Regions from separate parts of the Labrenzia sp. PO1 genome, predicted to be linked through region 3. Evidence: predicted binding sites of a transcription regulator. Region 3 holds the regulator's gene; each other region holds the start of a gene.

Region 1 (5,263 bases), on a different contig from region 3:
TCCGGGTCGGTCAGGAAGACTTTTGCGTAGCCGGAAGCACCGAGCCAGGCCATGTCGAGGTTACCGCCGAGCAGGCCTTCGATAACGCCGTTGTAGTCTGCCGGAGCAAACAGCTTTGTCGGAACGCCGAGCAGTTCCTCGGTCTTTTCGCGCAGGCATTCGTTGGCACGCAGACGGTCGGAAGCATTTTCGCCGCCGAGCAGGCCGATACGGAATTCCGTGATTTCCGCTGCACCGGCAACAGAAGCGTTCAGAGCGATCATGCTGACAGCAGCAAGCGCAGCAACTTTAGCAACGAGTTTCATTTGGGACACTCCCCGAGAGTTCTCAATTTTGATGACGTTAAGCGGGTGCGCAGCCGGATCAGACCGCTGCTGCCGCCGGGGTCATCGCACCGGCGGATTCTCTGGAACCGGACTGGCCGGCATCGATGGCGGTGGATGTCGCCGCCTCGTTAAAGCTCTCATCAGCACCGTAGATTTCGCGTGCGACAGCCGTGGTCAGCGCTTCCGGCGCCCCGTCGAACACGAGGAAACCGTCGCGCATGCCAATCACCCGGTCGCAATAGGTCCGGGCAGTGTCGAGCGTGTGCAGGTTGCAGATGACGATCTTGTTGTCGCGCTCGTGAATCTCACGCAGCGCATCCATGACGATCTTGGCATTCATCGGATCGAGCGAAGCAATCGGCTCGTCCGCCAGGATCATGTGCGGGTCCTGCATAAGAACGCGGGCAATCGCAACACGCTGCTGCTGACCACCGGACAACTCCTCGGCCCGCTTGGTGGCTTCCTGGGCAATGCCCAGTCTGTCGAGCGCACCAAGCGCGGAATTGACGTCTTCCTGGCTGAAGATGTTGAAGAGGCTCTTCAAGGTGCCGTGACCGTTGAGGCGCCCCAACATGACGTTGGTGACAACATCCAGGCGCGGCACCAGGTTGAACTGCTGGAACACCATGGCGCAGTCGCGCTGCCAGCGGCGCATCATGCCGCCTTTCAGGCTGAGAATGTCCCGGCCATCGAACAGGATCTGTCCGGCGCTGGCGGGGGTCAGCCGGTTGATCATGCGCAGCAAGGTTGACTTGCCGGCACCGGAGCGACCGATGATCCCGACCATCTGCGGTTTTTCGATATTAAAACTTACTTTGTTGACCGCGGTCCGAGACCCGAAGGTCTTGGTGACTTCCTGAAATTGAATCACGCGCCAGCCCTGTCCGTTGTGTTCGTCGTGCTGCGCGACAAGAGCCACCGGACCATTACAGAAAAATGACATTCCTTTGTCGGGGAGCTCAAAATTTTATGACAAATCAATGACATCCCTGCCTGAAGCATCGGCAGAACAACCATCTCCGGCGGGAATTCCGCAGCGCTCTCAGCGCTTTCCGAGCCCCCTTGGCGTCACACATTCCTGGCTAAAATTTACTCGGAAATCAGTGCTCAAATACAAGGCTTCTACCCGCCAAATGCCGCTTTCACCGCTGTGGATGCATGCAAAAAAAGTGACGGGAGTCACGCCAGTGTCATCAAAGCGTCACGACCGGTGCCAGCAACACGGCTACAAACCGTTTCCGCACTCCTTCCAACGCTATATGGAGCATCCATGTCCGCCCCGACCCAGAAGCCTTCCCTGACCGAAGCCCCGAACATTCACCCGGAGGCCAGGGTGCTGAATTGTGATCTCGGCATCTGGACCGAGGTTGGCGCACGCACGGAAATGCGCGAAAGCAGCATGGGGGACTATTCCTATATCGTGCAGGAAGGCGATGTCGTCTGGTCGACTATCGGCAAGTTCTGTTCCATCGCCCGTCGCGTCCGCATCAATCCGGGAAACCACGCAACCTGGCGCGCCTCACAGCACCACTTCACCTACCGCGCTGCTGCCTATGACCTTGGCGAAGACGACGCGGATTTCTTCCAGTGGCGCAAGGACGACTGGGTCACCATTGGCCATGATGTGTGGATCGGCCACAATGTCACGGTGCTTGCCGGCGTCTCGATCGGCACCGGAGCTATTGTTGCAGCCGGGGCAGTCGTTTCCAAGGATGTCGCCCCCTACACCGTTGTTGGCGGTGTGGCCGCCAGGGAAATCAAACGGCGTTTTACCGAACAGCAGGAACAGGCGCTGATCGATATCTCCTGGTGGGACTGGTCCCAAGAAGAGCTGAAGCAGCGGCTGCCCGATTTTCGCAAGTTGTCGATCGACGCATTCATCGAGAAGTACCGCTGATCCCGCTGGTGGCGCGGACACCTGCTCAGGTGAGCCGTGCCTTCTTTTCCCGCTGCACAAAATTCCCGGGACGCGTTACACTTGCACCATGCAAACAGAAACCGCCGTTCTAGAAAGCAGTCTTGGACCGTCGCTGCGGCGCTGGCGCGTACTGAACCGGGTCAAGCAGGAAGCTCTGGCGCATGAACTCGGCGTCTCGCAGACGAGGATATCGCGCTGGGAGAGTGGCATGTCGCAGCCGGACGACAGCGACAGGGCGAAGATCACCTGTCTGCTGAGGGCACGTCCGGAGAGCGCCGCCGACAAGGCCCTGCTTGATCTTGTCTCCCGGTCCGCAGTTCCCGTGCATCTGGTCTGCGACCTCACACACAGGCTGCTGGCCATGTCCGTACCGCGTGCCTGCGAATGGCGCGCACCGGTGAACGAGTTTCTGAACCGGCCCCTGTGGCGTTTTGCGTCCGCAGGCATCCGGGCAACGGAGCACAGACTGACCGACTATGGCTGGTTCGAGCCGGATGCTCCTGACATTGTCTACCGAACGGAACACGTTGATTTCCCGGAAATGACCATCCCTGAGAGCACCATCCGGATTTCGCGCCTGCCGCTGTCAGACGGACGGTTTGCGCGGCTGGTCCGTGAAGAACAGGATGCCGCATAAATTATGCGGTAACTCGCCTGGCGCGGTGGCCCGCAATAATCTGGCCACCATGACAAAGACGCCCCCTTCCCTCGATCTTCCTGAAATTTCCCATACCAGACTGACGGGCCTGCTGGACTTCCTTCAGGCTGCAGAGCAGCTGAAGGACACGCTTCGCTCGGGAACGACAACCGGCGGCAGGCCGGAGAGCACTGCCGAACATAGCTGGCGACTGGCCTTGATGGTTCTGTTGTTCGAACCAGAGCTGAAAGAAGTCGACTTGCTCAAACTCCTGAAGCTGACGCTTGTGCATGACCTGGGCGAAGCCATCTCCGGAGATGTCCCCGCTCCACTCCAGACGCCGGGTGACGACCGGCAGGAACGCGAGAGGCGGGACTTCCTGACCTTGTGTGAACCGCTGCCGGGTGACGTGGCTGGGGAGCTAACCTCCCTCTGGGATGAGTATGCAGCGGCACGAACCGTCGAAGCCCGACTTGCCAAGGCGTTCGACAAGCTGGAGACCATGCTTCAGCACGTTCTGATGCCAAGGCAAGCGCCTTCATTTTATGAGTTCAACCTGGGTTACGGCCGTGATCGCACCGATTGCAGTGCTCTCACGCGCCAGTTGCGTGACGAAGTCGACGAGCTTACCCGCACCATGATGACGGGCGCAGGACGGGAAATCGCCTGATTGCACCAGAGACTTTGCCGCTCAAGGGTGCCTGGCGCCTTGCCGGGCGGTCAGCAAAAAAGGTCAGGCAGGTTCTTATTTTTCGTGTTTGGGTTTACCCTTCTGGTTGTGCCGTCCAGTCACTGCCGGAGGAACCAGCATGTACACCATTCTGCCCCGCAGCCAGGGTGCCGTTCTCGGTGTCGAGATTTCCGGAAAAATCGATATTGATCAGGAAAAGAACCTGATCGCCAAGGCCGAGGAGATGATTGAAGATCAGGGCAAGATCAGCGTTCTGGTCGTTCTTGGCGATCATGTCGGCGTTTCTTTCGAGGCCGCCAAGGCGGACATCCGGTGGGTGCTTGCCAACATGCAGCATCTCAACAAGATCGCCATCGTTACGGACAGCAAGCTGCTTGCCGCCCTCGTTGCGATCGACGCCACGTTTGCACGGATGGTCGGAATTCAGGAAAAGCACTTCGACCGGGATGAAATCGATATCGCCTGGCACTGGATCGAAACGCCGGTCTGAGGTCAAGCCGTTGGCGATTTCTGCTACTGAGGCTGCCGTCCAGCCTCATCTGACAATTCAGCTCTGGCAGGTCAGTCCTGGCAGGTCAGTCCGGAAAATCAGGCGTCAGCGAGCTGTTCATCACTCAGGAAGGCAACCTGGTTCACCTTGCCGTCCCAGACCTCGATCATCTGGCCCTGAGGCACTTCCATCCAGCATCCGCGGGCTTCATCCAGCGGTTCTGACACCACCATCACACCGTCGTCGTACACCCGGTAATAGAGCGTCGGCGCTAGGTTGTCCGAAGCATAGCGGGCGGCATAGAGCGTTTCACCATCCGACCAGCCGGCAGCAAACCGCATGTGAGGCGTCGTTCCGGCGTATTTGGACAGGGCTTCTGCTTCGAACACAGCTCTCGCCATCGCCGCGCGCGGGTGCAGATTGAGTCCATAGGCGAGCGCGACCAGAAACAGGCTTTCGCTGTCGGTGCCGCCGATGCGGTCGCGGTAAAGGTCGTCCGGGATCATGTTGTCGAGGCGACGCTTCACCTTGTCGTAGCCGCCGACCTGACCGTTATGCATGAAGGTCCAGCGCTGGAACGTGAAAGGATGGCAGTTGTCCCGCGTGGTCGCCGTTCCGGTTGAGGCGCGCACATGTGCCAGGAAGTGGCGAGACCGGATGTGCTTGGAGATCTGCAACAGGTTTGGATCCGACCAGGCGGGCCGGACGTCCTTGTAGACACAAGGAGTGTCCCGGTCGCCGTACCAGGCAACGCCGAACCCGTCGGCATTGACCGATGTCTTGCAGGACAGCGCGTTGCGGCTCTGGTCGATCAGCGAATGCGCCGGATCGCAAATGACTTCTTCCAGGTATTTGGGAGCTCCGCTCCAGGCAGCCCAGCGGCACATGTCGACTTGGTGTCCTTCAAGCAGCGTCTTGCATGGCCTTGAACCGGGCCGTGGTTTCATCGCACGCGTAGTAATCCGCGGCCGGATAAGGATGCAGCGCCAGATCTTCGACGGCGGCAATGATCCTGTCCGCCTTGTCTACTGTCATGAGCACTGAAAAATTGAGCCGTGTCCAGCCGGGTTTCTTCAGTTCTTCACCGGAAAGAATACCGGCCCTCAACGCTTCGGACTGTTCCGGACCGATATCCAGCAACCGATGGGCATAGGGCCCGGCACAGGCGCAGCCACCACGGGCCTGGATGCCATAGATGTCC
Region 2 (5,263 bases), on a different contig from region 3:
CAGCAGGTGCCGCGCTCATCGCGCTGATGCTGACGGTGGGTTTCGGCCTCATCGGCACATGGCGAGTGCTGGGTGAAAAGCCCGCACCTGTCCTGCGAAATCTCTAGCGCAAAATGCGGTCAGCTGCTGTAGCGGCCAACGTGCGCACAGGAAATAGCTGATCAAAGGACGTTTGCCGGCTTCGGTCGTGCCTCCTTTGATCAGCAAGGCTATTTCCGGTGAACCGGTAGACTTCCGAAAACAAGATCGAACGAATTCTTGGCAGGCGCTGATCTATTTCGATCCGGCGCCCACAGCTCTTGGCAAACTTCGTTCAGGAAAAAATCCTGAAATACAACCAAATCGCGACAAACTTCAGCTCCACACAACTTGCATACTGAATTGATCTTGGCTATCCGGTTCAGCTCCGGGCAGTTTGTTAAGAAGGGGCCATTCCATGTTCAAGTTTCTCCCGAAAATTCGTTTGAAGACCATTGCCGGGGCTGCAGCCCTGTCCGCAGTTGCCGCTATGGCTTTCGCCCCTGCCGCGTCGGCGGAAAGCCCGTTTCATACCGGGGTCTGGCAGTTGAACACGCCGGAAGGCCCGCGCGGCCTCGTCGTCAGTGACTGGCTGGTCTTCGAAAACGGTTTGCCGAAGCGCTGGCTCTATCGCCGGGCCGGCACCAACGACGCCAACCAGTTCGATTTCTTCACCCGTTCGATGAATGATTCCGGCTATACGCCGGTCGGCATCCGGGTGTACCGCACCGGCGACAACGCAATGAAATACACGCTGGCGCCCAAGGGCGAGGATCCGATCGAGGTTTCCGCCGTCCGTCTCTCCATCCCGAATTTCGAGAACTCCTGCCTTTCCGTCGAGAAAAAAGGCAAGCGCTTCTACGGTAACTGGGTCGGCACTGAAGGCTCCAAGCTGAAGAAACTGAACGTGTCGAAAAACCGGCTGACCATCGACGGAGAAGCGCGCAAGGTATCGATTGCGGAAGTCCGCGTCGGCCGCATGGGCATTACAGAAAATGGCAAGCCGATCGCTTTCCTCACCGATGCCGGCGGCGACTATGCGGTTCTGCAGTGGTTCAAGCCCGGTGTGACTGTCGAGCAGATGCAGGATCCGGAAAAGGAAATCCTCGATTTCGCGTCGGAAGAAATCGTTCGCAACCCCGGCGGCACCTGCGACCGGCAGATCGAATCCCGACTGAAAGCCATGAAATAATACGACTGAATCTGAGCCTGTTTTTAAGGATAGGTTCAAATAATACGTCCTGAGCGCAAAGATTACGAATTTTTCATCGAATTCGACTTGTGCTCGGGATAGGCTTTTCCCATATGTTGAGGGAGTTGTGTTGCATGCGCGATTGCATGCGCACGTCTATCTAGAAGGGGATTTTTACGACCATGTCGACCTATGACCGTCAATCTCAAGGCGCGTATACCGTCGCCGGCGCACGCGCCGAGGCCGGCATCGATCAGGGCCTGCGCTCCTACATGCTGGGCGTCTATAACTACATGACCATCGGCCTTGCGCTGACCGGCTTTCTTGCGCTGGCAACGGTCATGCTTGCAACGACCACCGATCCGAACTCTGCTGTCGCCAGCCTTGGCAACGGCCGCATGCTCACCCAGCTGGGTGTTGCCATCTACGGCAGCCCGCTGAAATGGGTTGTCATGCTCGCACCGCTCGGAATGGTGTTCTGGCTGTCCTTCCGCATTCAGTCCATGAGTGCCGGCGCAGCGCGGACCCTTTTCCTGGTCTACGCATCCGTAATGGGTATCTCCCTGTCCTCGATCTTCCTGGTCTACACCCCGGGTTCGATCGCTCAGGTCTTCTTCATCACCGCCGGTACCTTCGGCGCGCTGAGCCTGTTCGGCTACACCACGAAGAAGGACCTGTCCGGCTGGGGCTCGTTCCTGTTCATCGGCCTGATCGGTATCGTGATCGCGTCGCTGGTCAACATCTTCATGGCATCTTCCGCCCTGCAGTTCGCCATCTCCGTGATCGGTGTTCTGGTGTTCGCCGGCCTGACCGCCTACGACACCCAGCAGATCAAGGAAATGTACTACGAAGGCGACAGCGGTGAAGTCGCTACGAAGAAGTCCGTCATGGGCGCGCTGCGTCTGTACCTCGACTTCATCAACCTGTTCATCATGCTGCTGCAGCTGTTCGGCAACCGCGACTAAGCGCAGCCAAACTGAACAAACGGAAAAGCCCGGCCTTGTGCCGGGCTTTTTTGTGACCGCACGACTGTCCGACACATCGCACGCCGACACTTGCGTCAATGGGCGTCAACGCAAGCCTTGCGCAAATCAATGGAATGAAGCGGCAGAACACTGCGCTGCCAGGCTTGGTCGAACCAATCGTCTGGTCCGCGGCCAGTGGGTAACCGACCAGCATCAGCCGGTCATTGACGCCACCATCAAGGAACATGCCTGTGACCGGATCAACGCAGGGGAAATGAACCTCATCCGGCCATCAGCTGACTGACCGGATGCCTGGTCAGGCGTCGACCACCCGAAGATGTTTTTTCTTCTCCAGAACCCTCAACACCTGCGCCAGATCGTGGCCACGCTTCAGGATCATGCCCCCGGTCGCCACGACCGAATAAGCGCCCTGGCGGCGGGCAAGCTTCGGGTCCTTCTCGATCCTGTAAAGCGGCATTTCGGAAGATCTGCGAAACACGGAGAAGATTGCCCGGTCCTTCAGGAGGTCGATGGCATAGTCCCGCCACTCGCCGTCGGCGACCATGCGCCCATAGAGCCTCAGAATGACATCGAGTTCGCGCCTGTTGAATGCAACAATGGGTTTGGGAGGGGGAGCCGGTTGATGTTGTGGCGACGGGCTTGCACCCGCACCACGCTGAAACGCGCTGTCGTCGGCTTCGCTCATTCCGCCTCCATTCCGTTCGCGGTTTCGCTGCTAACAGGTAACCGACAAGAGAATCGTCGGGAGACGCCTGTCACCTGGCTGTCATGATGCGTCTTCTTTAGCCATTCTGGCAAGCCCGCAACGTCATATTGACAGACAGAGGTCCGAAACCAGAGTAATTTTGCCAATAAGTTTTACGGGAAGAAGTGCAAAAACGAACGCAACGGCACTTTGCCAAGAAAGAATGCATAAATTTCCTTGATTTTGCCGCATTCCAGCCCTTGGCCAGCCATTTTAGACACCCATATTAGGATCATACCCTGATGGGTATGGCCCGTAGAAGCCGCGGAATGCATTAGCCCCCCAGCCCCCCGGGGTTTTTACTGGCCAACCAGATTTAGTGAGTCAAACATCAGGGCAACTGAAGGGCCGGCATTATGCCGGCCCTTTTCATTTGTGGCCCTGCCTGTTCTTCTGCTTTCAAACTACTTCAGAAAATCCCTGAGGAACGACAGGAACCGCGCATCGGTTCCATAGGCGACGTTGACCCGCATTGCCGGCTTCTGCCGGGTCTCCCGGTTCGGATAGAAGACGGCGCCCGGTGCAATGAAGATGCTTTGCTTGCTGGCTGCGGCGCACAGTTCCCTTTCATCCACATCATCGGGAAACTCCACCCAGAGATAGAACCCGGGTATGGAGCACTCCCGCACAGACAACCCGATCGCCTCCAGTGTCCCGAAGGATGCCTTGTAGGCGTCTTCCACCCGGCTCCTGAGACGCCGCAGATGTCTCAGATAATGGCCGGCCTGCATCAGATTGAACACGAAGCGTTCGACGTGGTCGGATGAATTGACCACCGTCAGCATCTTGATATCGGCAAGCTGGCGGATGATGTCCGGATTTCCAGCCACGTAACCGCATCTGAGACTGGCCGACAGTGTCTTGGAAAAAGTACCGAGATAAAGCACCCGCTCCAGCTGGTCCAGCGCCGCCAGCCTTGGCAGCGTGGCCGGAAGAATGTCGGCAAGCGCATCGTTCTCTACCAGGAGAAACCCCCAGCGCTCGGCAAGCTGCATCAACCCGAATGACCGCGAAGGTGACAGGGAACCGCCGGTCGGATTGTGGCCATGGGACTGGGTGACAAACATCTTCGGCCGGTAAAGAGCGAGTTTGGCGGTCAGGTCTTCCAGGTCCGGACCGTCCCTGTCCCGCCGGATACCGACAATCTGCACCTTGGCGAAGGTCAGCTTGGAAAAGAGCGGATAATAGCCCGGCTCATCGACAAAAACCGTATCGCCAGGCTCCGTCAGATGCCGGATGATCAGATCCAGGCCATGGTTGACGCCATGGGTCAAAAGAAGCCCTTGCGGATCGGCCGGGATCGACCGCTCCAGCAACTGCATCCGCAGCCGGTCCCTTAACGGACCATATCCCCACGAACTGCCGTAGCCGAATTCGATCGCTTCGGGAAAAGGCGTCTTGGCGTTGGCGAAATGGCGGCGCAGCTCCGCCCCCTCCATCCACGACGGCGGCGGGCGCCCATCTCCCGGACGCACTTCATAATGCTGTTCCAGCTGCTCCCGCAGCAACGACATGCCGTCAACCGCAGCCGTGACATGTGGCGCTGGCGGGGTCTTGGAAGCCGGTCCGACCTGTGACATGTAGTATCCGGAGCCGGCCCGCGCTTCCAGTAGCCCTCGGGCGACCAGCCGGTCGTAAGCTTCCGCCATCGTGTTTTTCGAAACGCCGTTCTCCCGCGCGGCCTGACGAATGGAAGGCAACCGCTCAAACGTCTTGTATGCCCCTGCCTCCAGCATCAGCGCGACTTTCTCGACGATCTGATCGACGCGAGACAGTTTCCGACCGCTACCCGTAACCCTCATTGTCCCTCAAAATTCACTGGGACAGTGCTGCCCATAAATCCAACAACTGTCCCTTGATTGTCCCAATCAATTTTATGACAGTTTGCCCATTACGCCAGCAAATGGCAATTTCCTTGGGAGGGAAAAATGACCAAAGTAAGTAGACGCAGCCTTCTTGCAGGTGCAGCCGTTAGCGGCACCGCCCTCGCAGCACCGATTGCGGCCAAGGCACAGGATGCGGTTGAGTGGCGCATGCAGGCTCTCTGGGACGCCGGCACCACACCTTTCGAATTCGAGAAGAAGTTTGTCGAGCGCGTCAGCGAACTGACCGACGGCAACTTCAAGATCACGCTGTTCTCCGCCGGCCAGCTCGTGCCTGCCAACCAGGCATTCGATGCCGTTCGCGCCGGCGCCTTCCAGCTGATGAAGACCTTCGACGGCTACGAAGCCGGCAAGATCCCGGCATTTGCCTTCACGTCCACCATCCCGTTCGGCTTCCCCGAGTCCGACCAGTATGAAGCCTGGTTCTACGAAAAGGGTG
Region 3 (5,263 bases):
ATATCACCACCGACATGTCGGCAAAGGACCTGCAGAAGCTGTTCTCCTCAGGGGCTGCCGCAACGGTTCGTGACTATGCACTTGCCAACCCGGACAAGATCGGCACGACGGTAACCTTCGAGCTGATCGCCTCATCCCGTGTCGACGGCTACCTGAAGGGCCGCGTCAAGCGCGAGGATCTTGCCGAAGACAAGAACCTGGATGCCGCACACCTGGATCTGGCGGACCAGATGCAGTCCGCCGGCATTCTGGAGAAGCGCTTCAACTGGGCCTTCATCACCGGGACCGATGCTTCCGACAGCCGTCCGGAGCAGGCCGGCATCGGGGCGTCCATGATCGGGTCGCTGTTCATGATGCTGGTGGTGCTGTTCCTGTCGCTGCCGATCGGCGTGGCCGCTTCCATCTACCTGGAAGAGTTCGCTCCGCAGAACAAGTTCACCGATCTGATCGAGGTGAATATCTCCAACCTGGCCGCCGTTCCGTCCATCGTGTTCGGTATTCTCGGTCTGGCGGTGTTCATCCAGTTCATGCATCTGCCGCAATCCGCACCACTGGTGGGTGGTCTGGTACTGACGTTGATGACACTGCCCACGATCATCATATCCACCCGCGCCTCCTTGAAGGCCGTTCCGCCGAGCATCCGCGATGCGGCCCTTGGCATTGGCGCCTCCAAGATGCAGTCGATCTTCCACCATGTCCTGCCGCTGGCAATGCCTGGCATTCTAACCGGCACGATCATCGGTCTGGCACAGGCGCTTGGGGAAACCGCTCCGCTGCTGCTGATCGGGATGGTCGGTTTCATCGCCTCCAATTTCCCGGACGGTGTGGCTGCCGGTTTCTTCTCTCCGAACTCGGCCATGCCGGCCCAGATCTACGAGTGGGCGAAACGCGCCGACCCGGCTTTCTATGAACGCGCTTGGGGCGGGATCATCGTGCTGCTGGTCTTCCTCATGACCATGAACATTATCGCTATCATCCTGCGCCGCAGGTTTGAACGCCGCTGGTAAGGATTGCTCCGATGAACGAGATGCCGAATTTTGAACAGGCGAAAACCATGACCGACAGCAAAATTTCCGCGAACAAGGTGCAGGTCTATTATGGCGATACCCACGCCATCAAGGACGTGGACATCGAGATTCAGCCGCGGTCCGTGACTGCCTTCATCGGTCCGTCCGGGTGTGGCAAGTCGACGTTCCTGCGGACGATCAACCGCATGAACGACACCATCGACATCTGCCGTGTGGAAGGGTCGATCAAGATCGACGGTGAGGACATCTACGATCCCAAGGTCGATCCCGTACAGCTGCGCGCCAAGGTCGGCATGGTTTTCCAGAAGCCGAACCCGTTTCCCAAATCGATCTACGACAACATTGCGTACGGTCCGCGGATCCATGGTCTGGCCCGCAACAAGTCCGAGCTTGATGAAATCGTTGCCTCCAGCCTGCAGAAGGCCGGGCTTTGGGAAGAAGTCAAGAACCGTCTGGACGAGCCGGGCACCGGCATGTCGGGCGGTCAGCAACAGCGTCTGTGCATTGCCCGTGCGATTGCCGTCAGCCCGGAAGTGATCCTGATGGACGAACCGTGCTCGGCGCTTGACCCCATCGCGACCGCGAAGGTGGAAGAGCTGATCGACGAACTGCGGGAAAACTTCACCATCGTGATCGTGACCCACTCGATGCAGCAGGCTGCCCGTGTGTCTCAGCGTACCGCGTTCTTCCATCTGGGTGTTCTGGTGGAGGAAGGTCTGACGGAGGACATCTTTACCAATCCGAAGGACAAGCGTACGCAGGACTATATTACGGGCCGCTTCGGCTAAGCATTTTTTAGGTTTCTGAAGGGGACACAGGATGTCTGAACATACAGTCTCGGCTTACGATGACGAACTGACGGCCATGGCCGGCAAGGTTGCCGAAATGGGTGGTATTGCCGAAAAGGCTTTCGCCGATGCGGTGTCCGCGCTGGTGTCGCAGGATCTGGAGCTTGCCAAGGCGACGATCAAGGGCGATGTCCGTCTGGACAGCCTTTACAACGAACTTGAAGTGAAGCTGATCGAGCTGATCGTCCGTCGTCAGCCGATGGGGCAGGACCTGCGTGAAATCACCGCCGCAACGCGCATTGCCAATGACCTGGAGCGTGTTGGCGATCTTGCCAAGAACGTTGCCAAGCGCGTCATCGCCATCGACAGCGACTTGCAGTCCAAGAAGCTCGCGATCGGTGTGGAGCACATGACGGAACTCGCTCTTTCGCAGCTCAAGCAGGTGCTGGATGCCTACGCCCGCAAGGATGCGGAAGCCGCCCGCCGGGTTCAGGAAGCCGACGCCGAAGTCGACGCGATCTACACGTCGATCTTTCGCGAACTCTTGACCTACATGATGGAAGACCCGCGGGTCATTACCCAGTGCGTCCATCTCTTGTTCTGCGCAAAGAACATCGAGCGCATCGGCGATCACGCGACGAATATCGCCGAGAACGTCTACTACATGGTCACTGGCGAGCGTTTGCCGGAAGACCGGGCAAAGGTCGACGAAACAGGCGCGGTCTGACCCGCCGGTAATCGTCGGATTTGCAGAAGATCTTAACGGCCGGCGCTTCGGCGCCGGTTGCGGTAATTGGAGCGAGATGTATGCCGAAGGTGCTCATCGTTGAAGACGAAGAACCGCTCAGCCTTCTATTGAGATACAATTTGGAAGCGGAAGGGTACTCGGTCGAGTCCTGTGTCCGGGGTGACGAGGCGGAAATCCGCCTGCGGGAAAGCCTGCCGGATCTGTTGCTGCTCGACTGGATGCTGCCGGGCCTGTCCGGAATTGAACTGTGCCGCCGCCTGCGGGCGCGCGAGGACACCGAGCGCCTGCCGGTCATCATGCTGACGGCACGCGGTGAGGAAGCAGAGCGCATCCGCGGCCTGTCGACCGGTGCCGACGACTACGTGGTCAAGCCCTTCTCGGTACCGGAATTGATGGCCCGCGTGCGCGCCATCCTGCGCCGGGCAAGCCCGGAAGTGGTGTCCAGCATGTTGCGGTCCGGCGATATCGAACTGGATCGTGAAACGCACCGCGTTCGCCGCAACACCAAGGAAATACACCTGGGGCCGACGGAATTCCGCCTGCTGGAATTCCTGATGACATCGCCTGGCCGTGTCTTCTCCCGCGAACAACTGCTGGATGGGGTCTGGGGTCACGATGTCTACGTGGACGAACGCACTGTCGATGTTCACGTCGGTCGCTTGCGCAAGGCTCTGAACAAGGGCAAGGCAAAGGATCCTATCCGTACCGTCCGTGGTGCCGGATACGCCTTCAATGACCAGTTCACCTCTGCCACTGCCTGAGGGCAACTTGCAGAATGGAATTAAGGAGCCCGCTTTCTAGCGGGCTTTTTGTTTCTCAGCGGTTATGTGCCTTTCGCGGAGCAAGGTTCTCTTCTGCGACAACCCCATCAGTTGTGTCGGTGTCGGGGCTGATCCTGCGGTCCCTGTCGTGGCGGAGTGGTCAAACAAGGTTTGTTTTGATGGAACGGAAACGGCATGGAGCGGTGCCAAGAACAAGCCGTGGGAGGTCACTGGTCGGGGTCGGGCATCTGGTCAATGGAAGGCCCAAACAAAAAAAAGCCCGCCAGATGGCGGGCTTTCTCATGAATTGGTTAGGTGCGAGGCTATCAGCCTGCCTGAGCCATCGTCTTGCGATCGCGGCGGCGGTCGGCGACCGGCTGATACGCGATCTTGCAGTGATGAGCGCAGTAGGGGACGCCGGCATCGGACTGGCGGCCGCAGAAGTAGAAGTCGTCGGTCGCCGGGTCGCCAATCGGCCATTTGCAGGTCCGCTCGGTCAGCGTCAGGATGGTAGCCCGCTGCGAGATCGGAACGAGCTCTGCAATCGGCTCTACGCGCGGCTTGGCAGCCACCACTGGTGCAGGCGAGATGTCTGCTTTCAGGGCCGTTGCGCCGATCGACTGCGGATGTGACGTCGTCGGTTTCTTCGGCGCTGCACCCGTTGCAGGAGCTGCGGTGCGCGGCCGGCGCGGCTTGGCGCTTGAAGAGGTGGACTTGGCGCGGCCGGACAGGCCAAGGCGGTGCACCTTGCCGATCACGGCGTTACGGGTAACACCACCCAGTTCGCCTGCGATCTGGCTTGCGCTCAAGCCGTCGCCCCAAAGCTTTTTGAGAAGCTCAACTCGTTCGTTTGTCCAACTCATTGCCGCACCCTTTAGTTTGACCGTCCTGCGGCCATTAACCCCGTGTTAAGCATGCGCAAGCACGCTTAATGCTGGCAGATCTAGTGCCTCTTGGTGATTTGCCTCACGAGATCTCGTGTCTGATTGCTGAGAGGTTACAATAACGTTAATTTGTCAGGCAACCACTCGACCCAAACCAGTTGGGGATGAAACGACTTTTCCCCAATTATGGCGAGGTCATTGAGAATTTTATGAAATCCGCCCTCCGCGGCACATGAAATGTCTTGTGCGCCATTTCCATTGACAGTGCATGGTACCGGCAGTGTATAAGAAAGCCGCTGCGTGCCGCCTCATCGGGGCGGCACGTTGCGTTTTGGCCCTTCGGCATCTTTTCAAGGTGACGGCCCGGCGTCGGGGCGACGCAGGGGACAGCAGGGGCGTTTAAAGGAGACAAACGAGGTTATGTCCGCGACTGCACTATTCGGAAATTACGCAAGATCGAACCTGTCTTTCGATCATGGGGAAGGCGTCTGGCTGGTTACCACCGATGGCCGACGATTCCTCGATTGCGGTTCCGGCATCGCGGTCAACGCACTCGGTCATGCCCATCCGCATCTGGTCAAGGCATTGCAGGATCAGGCAGCCAAGCTGTGGCATACCTCCAACCTGCACCAGATCCCGGATGGCGAACGGCTGGCGCAGCGCCTGTGCGCGGAAACCTTTGCCGACAAGGTGCTGTTCGTGAATTCCGGTGCGGAAGCGATGGAAGCTGCCATCAAATGCGCGCGCCGTTATCATTATGACAACGGCAACCCCGAGCGGTTCCACATCGTGACCTTCGAAGGCGCTTTCCATGGCCGGACCATCGCGACCATCGCGGCTGGCGGCCAGGCGAAATATCTTGAAGGCTTTGGCCCGAAGGCTCCCGGTTTCGACCAGGTGCCGGCAGGAGATCTTGATGCGCTGAAAGATGCCATCGGTCCGCAAACGGCCGCGATCGCGATCGAGCCCGTGCAGGGCGAGGGCGGTATCCGCGAAATTCCGGCCGATTTCCTGCGTGCGCTGCGCAAGATCTGTGATGACAACGGCATTCTGC
Region 4 (5,263 bases), on a different contig from region 3:
CCGCCAACCTGGGAGTCTCCGCCATGGCGAGTGAAATCAACACCAACGCCCCGGTAACGCTGATCAATTCCTTCGAAGTTCCCGAAGACCGTCTTGCCGATGCAGTTCGCAGCTGGGAACAGGCGCGCGACTTCCTGAAAGAGCAGCCCGGCTACATCACCACGCGCCTGCACCAGTCCCTGTCTCCGCAGGCGAAGTTCCAGCTGGTCAACATCGCGCTTTGGGAAAGTCCCGATGCCTATCAGGCCGCCATCCAGAAACTCGGCAAAAGCGGCATCGTCGCGGAATTCAAGGGCATCAGCTTTCATGCTGCGCTCTACAACGTCATTCGGGAGGATGAGTGATGGCGGCCTTGCCCGTAACCGGAAACAGGCTGCTGCACTGGACGATTGCCGCTCTTACCATCAGCGCCCTGGCTACCGGCTATGCCCTGACGAACAATGAACCGTTTTCGCCAAACCTTCTGAGGACCCATCTGGGACTTGGCTTGTCTGCGGGCCTGCTCGCTCTTGTCCGCACGATCTTTTGGCTGGCAAAGGGGGCCCCTCAGCCGGTGTTCGCCGTTCATTCCGGGTTGCAGCAAGCTATCGGCAAGGGCGTCCACGCTGCCTTGCGCCTCGTACCGCTGCTGCTCCTGGTCAGCGGTATCGGCATGATCGTCCTATCCCGTAGCCTGGAAAAGATTGCGAATGGCACATTGCCGGGACTTGCGGCTTTCGCCGGATTGCCACCGGCAGGCCTGCACCATGCCGCGGCGCTTTTGCTTGCAGCACTCATCGGACTGCACAGTCTTGCTGCCCTGTGGCACTGGCAAAGACGAAGTTTCACGGCTTGAAAATGGCAATGCAGAAAAGGAAAGGCCCGGCTGCATAAAGCGGCCGGACCTTCGCTCAGGTCTTGGGAGGACCTTTGTCTGAAGTGCCTTAGTTCAGGCGGCTTGCCGGGCCGAGGTCGATCAACCGGGTTTCACCCGGTGCATCGTCGACACCGTCATTGTCGGTGACCAGGATCAGACGGCCATCGGCGGTGATCGTCAGGCCTTCCGGCTTGTCGAGAACCCAGCCCTTGCCTTCAGCCAGAGCCGGCAGGAGATCCATGGCGTAGCGCTTCTGGACCACCGGGAGCTCAGATCCGTAGGCGGCCGGGGTCACACCTTCCAGGGAGATCGTGGTGATCTGCTTGATGGCTGCGTCTTCGCCACCCTTGTTGTCGCGCTCCAGAATGGCGAACTTGCCGTCGCCCATGGAGACGATTTCCGACAGGCCGACCCAGCCGCCGGCTGCGCTCTTCGGCTTGTCGAGCGGATAGTGAACGAAGCCCCAGGACTTGTCGGCCGGGTTGTAGATGGCCAGCTTCACCATGCCCTTCGGGTCGTCTTTCCATTCACGCTGAACGGCGACGGCCACCAGCGTCTTGCCGTCCATTTCGAACTCGGCGACGCCTTCAAAGGAGAAACGTGCGGACTGGGCGTTCAGCTCTTCCGGAAGCGTGATTTCTTCCTGAACCTGACCGTCGGTGCCGACCTTCAGCAGCAGGTGCTGCAGTTCCTTGTCCGGATTGCCCTCGGAAGCCAGCCAGAAGCCGCCATCCTTGGAAACAGAGATGCCTTCCAGGTCCAGTTTTGCCTGCTTGCCACCCTGAACGGTTGCATAGGCAACGATTTTTGCCGGTTTGGAAGAGATGTCCAGCGTGTAGATGCGGGCGTCGTCATAGAAGCTGTCGCTGACGGCGTAGAGCTTGTTGCCGTCTTCCGGGTCTGCAGCCAGTGCGGACAATGCGCCCCAGCCGATCGGCGCGCCTTTTTCCGGGTCGGTTTCGGACACGACCATCGGGTAGGACGGAGCGTCCGCACCAAACTTGTAGAGGGAGACCTGCGCGCGAACGTTGTCTTCCGCACTGTCGACCTCGTTGGCAACCACAAACAGGTCACGGCTCGGGATCGCAAGTGAGCCTTCCGGACCGACATGGGTCGGCAGGAACTGGACGAATTCCGGCTCGGCACCGGTGTCCTTGTAGACAGCGACGAAGTTGCCGCGTTCGGAATTGACGAAGATCAGCTTTTCACCGCCGAATTCACCAACCGTCACACCTTCCGGTTCGGTGCCCTTCTTGGACGCGCGCTTGGCCGGATAGTGGCCGTTGGCCATGCCAAGGTGTTCCATCTGGTTGCCGCTGTCGAACAGGACCTCGCCCTTGGTGTTCCAGATGGTGAAGCCGCGCGAACCGCCTTCGTAGTCACCTTCGTTGGCGGTCACGAAACGCTCGTCGTCGATCCAGGCAACCGCATCCGGCTCACGCTTGACGTTTTCGGTCGAACCGGACGCATCACTCATGCGCGCCTTGGACACCGGAATGTTTTCAGCCGAAGCCGTACCGGCGGAGAAATGGCTGACAACTTCACCGGAGGCCAGATCGACCAAGGCGATATGGTTGTTTTCCTGCAGCGTGACGACAACCTGGTTCTGGGAGTTGATCGAAACGAACTCCGGCTCCGGATCGGTCGGCGCAATTTCGGCAAGACCCGTCAGGTCGACAATGCGAACCGCGTCGCAGTTGGTCGGCGTGCCGGTTTCGTCCAGATCGAAGATCGCCAGATGGCCGGCCGGCATCTGCGGGATCACGCCGTCGTTCAGATCTTCGTCGCGCTCGTTCTCGATGGCGATTGCAACAAACTTGCCGTCCGGAGAGATGGCAACGCTGTCCGGCTGACCCTTGGCGTCGCACTTCGCGGTGATCCCAAGACCGTCGAGAGCGATCACGGCCAGATGGCCGGACGCATTGACGTAGTCTTCGGACGTGTTGACGCCGGCATAGGCGAATGTTTCGCCGACGGCGACCGAAGTCGGCTCACCACCAAGCGCGGTGCGGCCCATCGGCTGCAGGTTCAGCGGGTTGGCCGCATTGACGAAAACAATGGCTTCGCCCGGGCTGTCGGTGAAGACGAGCGTGCGGCCGTCCTTCGTGGCGTAGATGATTTCGGCAACGGTTTCGGTGGCCTGATCCACGCCTTCCGGCAGGGTCTTGTAGACCGGGAATGTGTTGATACGCTCGAAATACTCTGCCTGTGCTGCCGACACGGCGCCAAGGCCGAACAGGACTGAAAGGCTGACACCTTTTAAAAAGCGCCCACGAAGGTCCGCCATTGCACTCGCTCCCACAAAATATCGGGTTGATGGTGCGCGCAAGCTAGTGGCCCTGATTACAATATCGGTGACAGTTGCATGAAGCTTTCATGACATCATCCAGCAAGCCTTGAATTTGCATTTCGAGCACTTACATCATATCAAGGCCGGGCGGTGATCTCCGCCACCTCCATCTTCCAGACTTTCCCGCATTTGTGCCTCCGGCGCATTTTTCATCGGATTTTCCAATGCAGATCGGTTTTGTCCGCTCCGCCATTGTGCTGGGGCTTCTCGCTGCTGTCGGTCCATTTGCCATCGACCTCTATCTGCCCGCCATGCCGGAAATCGTGCAGGCATTGCAGACGGACGACGCTGCGGTTCATATGACCTTCACGGTCTATTTCATCGCTTTCGGGTTAGCGCAGTTGATCTACGGTCCGCTGGCCGACCGGTTTGGACGCAAGCTGCCCGCCTTCCTGGGCCTGATCGTCTTCCTCATCGGATCGGTCATGTGCGCGACCGCGGTGGACGTTTCAGCCTTGACATTCGGCCGTTTCGTGCAGGCGCTTGGTGCCGGCGCGCCGATGGTCATCGTGCGGGCCGTGGTCCGCGACCTCCACACCGGACCAAAGGCGACCAGGCTGATGGCTCTGGTGATGCTGGTCTTCAGTGTTTCGCCGATGCTTGCACCGCTCGCCGGCAGCCTGATCATCCAGTTCGGCAGTTGGCGCCTGATCTTTGTGGCCCTGGGCGTGATTTCCCTTCTCGCCATGCTGCAAATGGCCTTCTTGCTGCCCGAAACGCTACCGGCCGAGCGCCGGGGCAAGATCGACCCGACAGCAATGCTGCGCAGCGCCATCTACCTGATGCGTGACAGCAGGTTCATGGGTCTGACGCTGATCGGTGGCTTCTCGCTGGCGAGTTTCTTCGTCTTCATCGCTGCCGCACCGCTGGTCTACATGACCCAGTACCAGTTGACGCCGACAGCCTTCAGCCTTGTTTTCGCGCTGAACGCGATCGGCTTCTTTGCGTCTTCCCAGTTTGCCGCCTCGCTTGGTGAGCGCTTCGGCATGGGCAGAGTGGCATTGAGGGCCGTCAGCGGATTTGCGGCAGCCAACGTCCTGCTGGTCATTCTTGTGTGGAGCGGCATCGACGACCTGCCGGTTCTGATGGCGCTCTTCTTCATCGGCAACACCTGCCTCGGCCAGGTCATTGCTCCGGTGATGGTCATGGCGCTGGAAGAACATGGCGAACATGCCGGCATGGCATCCTCCCTCGGTGGCACCTTCCAGATGGTTGCCGGTGGCGTGATGATCCTCGTCTGCAGCCCGTTCTTCGACCGGACAGCTTTGCCATTGGTTGGCGCGGTTGCCGCCTGTGCGCTCATCGCCCTGGTCATCGCACTGCTGACCCTGCGCACGTCGCGCGAAGGCCAGGCAGTCGCCTGACGCGACAACCTTGAAACCAGCCCGCCGGAGAAACGTTACACGAGCTCTTCGGCGGACTGCCGCATCTGACGGAACGAAACGCTGCCCAGACGGCCTGCTTTGGTTCCTATCCGTCATTTTCCGAAAGTCGCTTGCAACCGGCCTTCAGAGCTGCTGACCTGCCTGGGAAACCGCGCGGGGCAGATAATGAAAACACTGAAAAATCCTTTCCTCGGCAAAGGCCTTCCCGAGCAAAGCGGGCTTGCGGATGGATCCGTGTCGCAGGACGTCGCCGGAGCAGAGAACCTTTTTCGGAAATGCCCGCGTGCGGATGAAACCCCGCTGCTGATTGCGAATGACCTCGCGGCCGGTCTTGCTATCGGCAACCTTGCCCTCAAGGACGAACGGCAACGCATGGGTCTTGGCAGCTTCAAGGCACTTGGCGCGGCCTATGCGATTGCCAAACTGGCGGACAGCCGCGTTCGGGGCGGACTTGCCCAGTCGCACGCTTCCGCGCTGACCGGCAGAACCTTTGTCTGTGCGAGTGCGGGGAACCACGGCATGTCCCTTGCGGCAGGCGCTCCGCTATTTGGGGCCAGGGCCGTCGTCTTCGTGGCCGAAACCGTGCCGGCTGCCTTTGAAGCCCGCCTCAAGGCCCGGGGCGCTGATGTTGTCCGGGCCGGAGCCACTTACGAAGACAGCATGGCGGAAGCC

What was found. The regulator PhoB, encoded in region 3, activates phosphate uptake and scavenging genes when phosphate is short. The targets are predictions, from matches to a motif close to TGTCATNNANCTGTCAT.
Region 1: a site for PhoB is predicted at 1,515-1,531, ahead of HCG46_RS25350 (DapH/DapD/GlmU-related protein). Genes of this name have one in related genera too.
Region 2: a site for PhoB is predicted at 2,950-2,966, ahead of HCG46_RS22020 (DUF2794 domain-containing protein). Genes of this name have one in related genera too.
Region 4: a site for PhoB is predicted at 3,222-3,238, ahead of HCG46_RS22915 (esterase-like activity of phytase family protein). Genes of this name have one in related genera too.

Annotation. Positions count from the first base shown of each region.
Region 1 covers NZ_JAAXCR010000006.1:15,548-20,810, forward strand. Annotated here, with positions in the region: gene phnD (phosphonate ABC transporter substrate-binding protein) at 1-305, opposite strand, end outside; gene phnC (phosphonate ABC transporter ATP-binding protein) at 364-1,197, opposite strand; gene HCG46_RS25350 (DapH/DapD/GlmU-related protein) at 1,597-2,223, shown strand; gene HCG46_RS25355 (helix-turn-helix transcriptional regulator) at 2,312-2,881, shown strand; gene HCG46_RS25360 (HD domain-containing protein) at 2,871-3,551, shown strand; gene HCG46_RS25365 (STAS/SEC14 domain-containing protein) at 3,691-4,062, shown strand; gene HCG46_RS25370 (class II glutamine amidotransferase) at 4,161-4,949, opposite strand; gene HCG46_RS25375 (aminotransferase class V-fold PLP-dependent enzyme) at 4,966-5,263, opposite strand, start outside.
Region 2 covers NZ_JAAXCR010000004.1:403,142-408,404, reverse strand. Annotated here, with positions in the region: gene HCG46_RS22035 (ABC transporter permease) at 1-107, shown strand, start outside; gene HCG46_RS22030 (hypothetical protein) at 437-1,210, shown strand; gene HCG46_RS22025 (Bax inhibitor-1/YccA family protein) at 1,393-2,175, shown strand; gene HCG46_RS22020 (DUF2794 domain-containing protein) at 2,492-2,881, opposite strand; gene HCG46_RS22015 (PLP-dependent aminotransferase family protein) at 3,346-4,743, opposite strand; gene dctP (TRAP transporter substrate-binding protein DctP) at 4,870-5,263, shown strand, end outside.
Region 3 covers NZ_JAAXCR010000002.1:438,877-444,139, reverse strand. Annotated here, with positions in the region: gene pstA (phosphate ABC transporter permease PstA) at 1-1,007, shown strand, start outside; gene pstB (phosphate ABC transporter ATP-binding protein PstB) at 1,055-1,816, shown strand; gene phoU (phosphate signaling complex protein PhoU) at 1,848-2,543, shown strand; gene phoB (phosphate regulon transcriptional regulator PhoB) at 2,624-3,325, shown strand; gene HCG46_RS09930 (GcrA family cell cycle regulator) at 3,652-4,188, opposite strand; gene HCG46_RS09925 (aspartate aminotransferase family protein) at 4,630-5,263, shown strand, end outside.
Region 4 covers NZ_JAAXCR010000004.1:587,305-592,567, reverse strand. Annotated here, with positions in the region: gene HCG46_RS22925 (antibiotic biosynthesis monooxygenase family protein) at 1-344, shown strand, start outside; gene HCG46_RS22920 (cytochrome b/b6 domain-containing protein) at 344-835, shown strand; gene HCG46_RS22915 (esterase-like activity of phytase family protein) at 924-3,143, opposite strand; gene HCG46_RS22910 (multidrug effflux MFS transporter) at 3,371-4,570, shown strand; gene HCG46_RS22905 (pyridoxal-phosphate dependent enzyme) at 4,757-5,263, shown strand, end outside.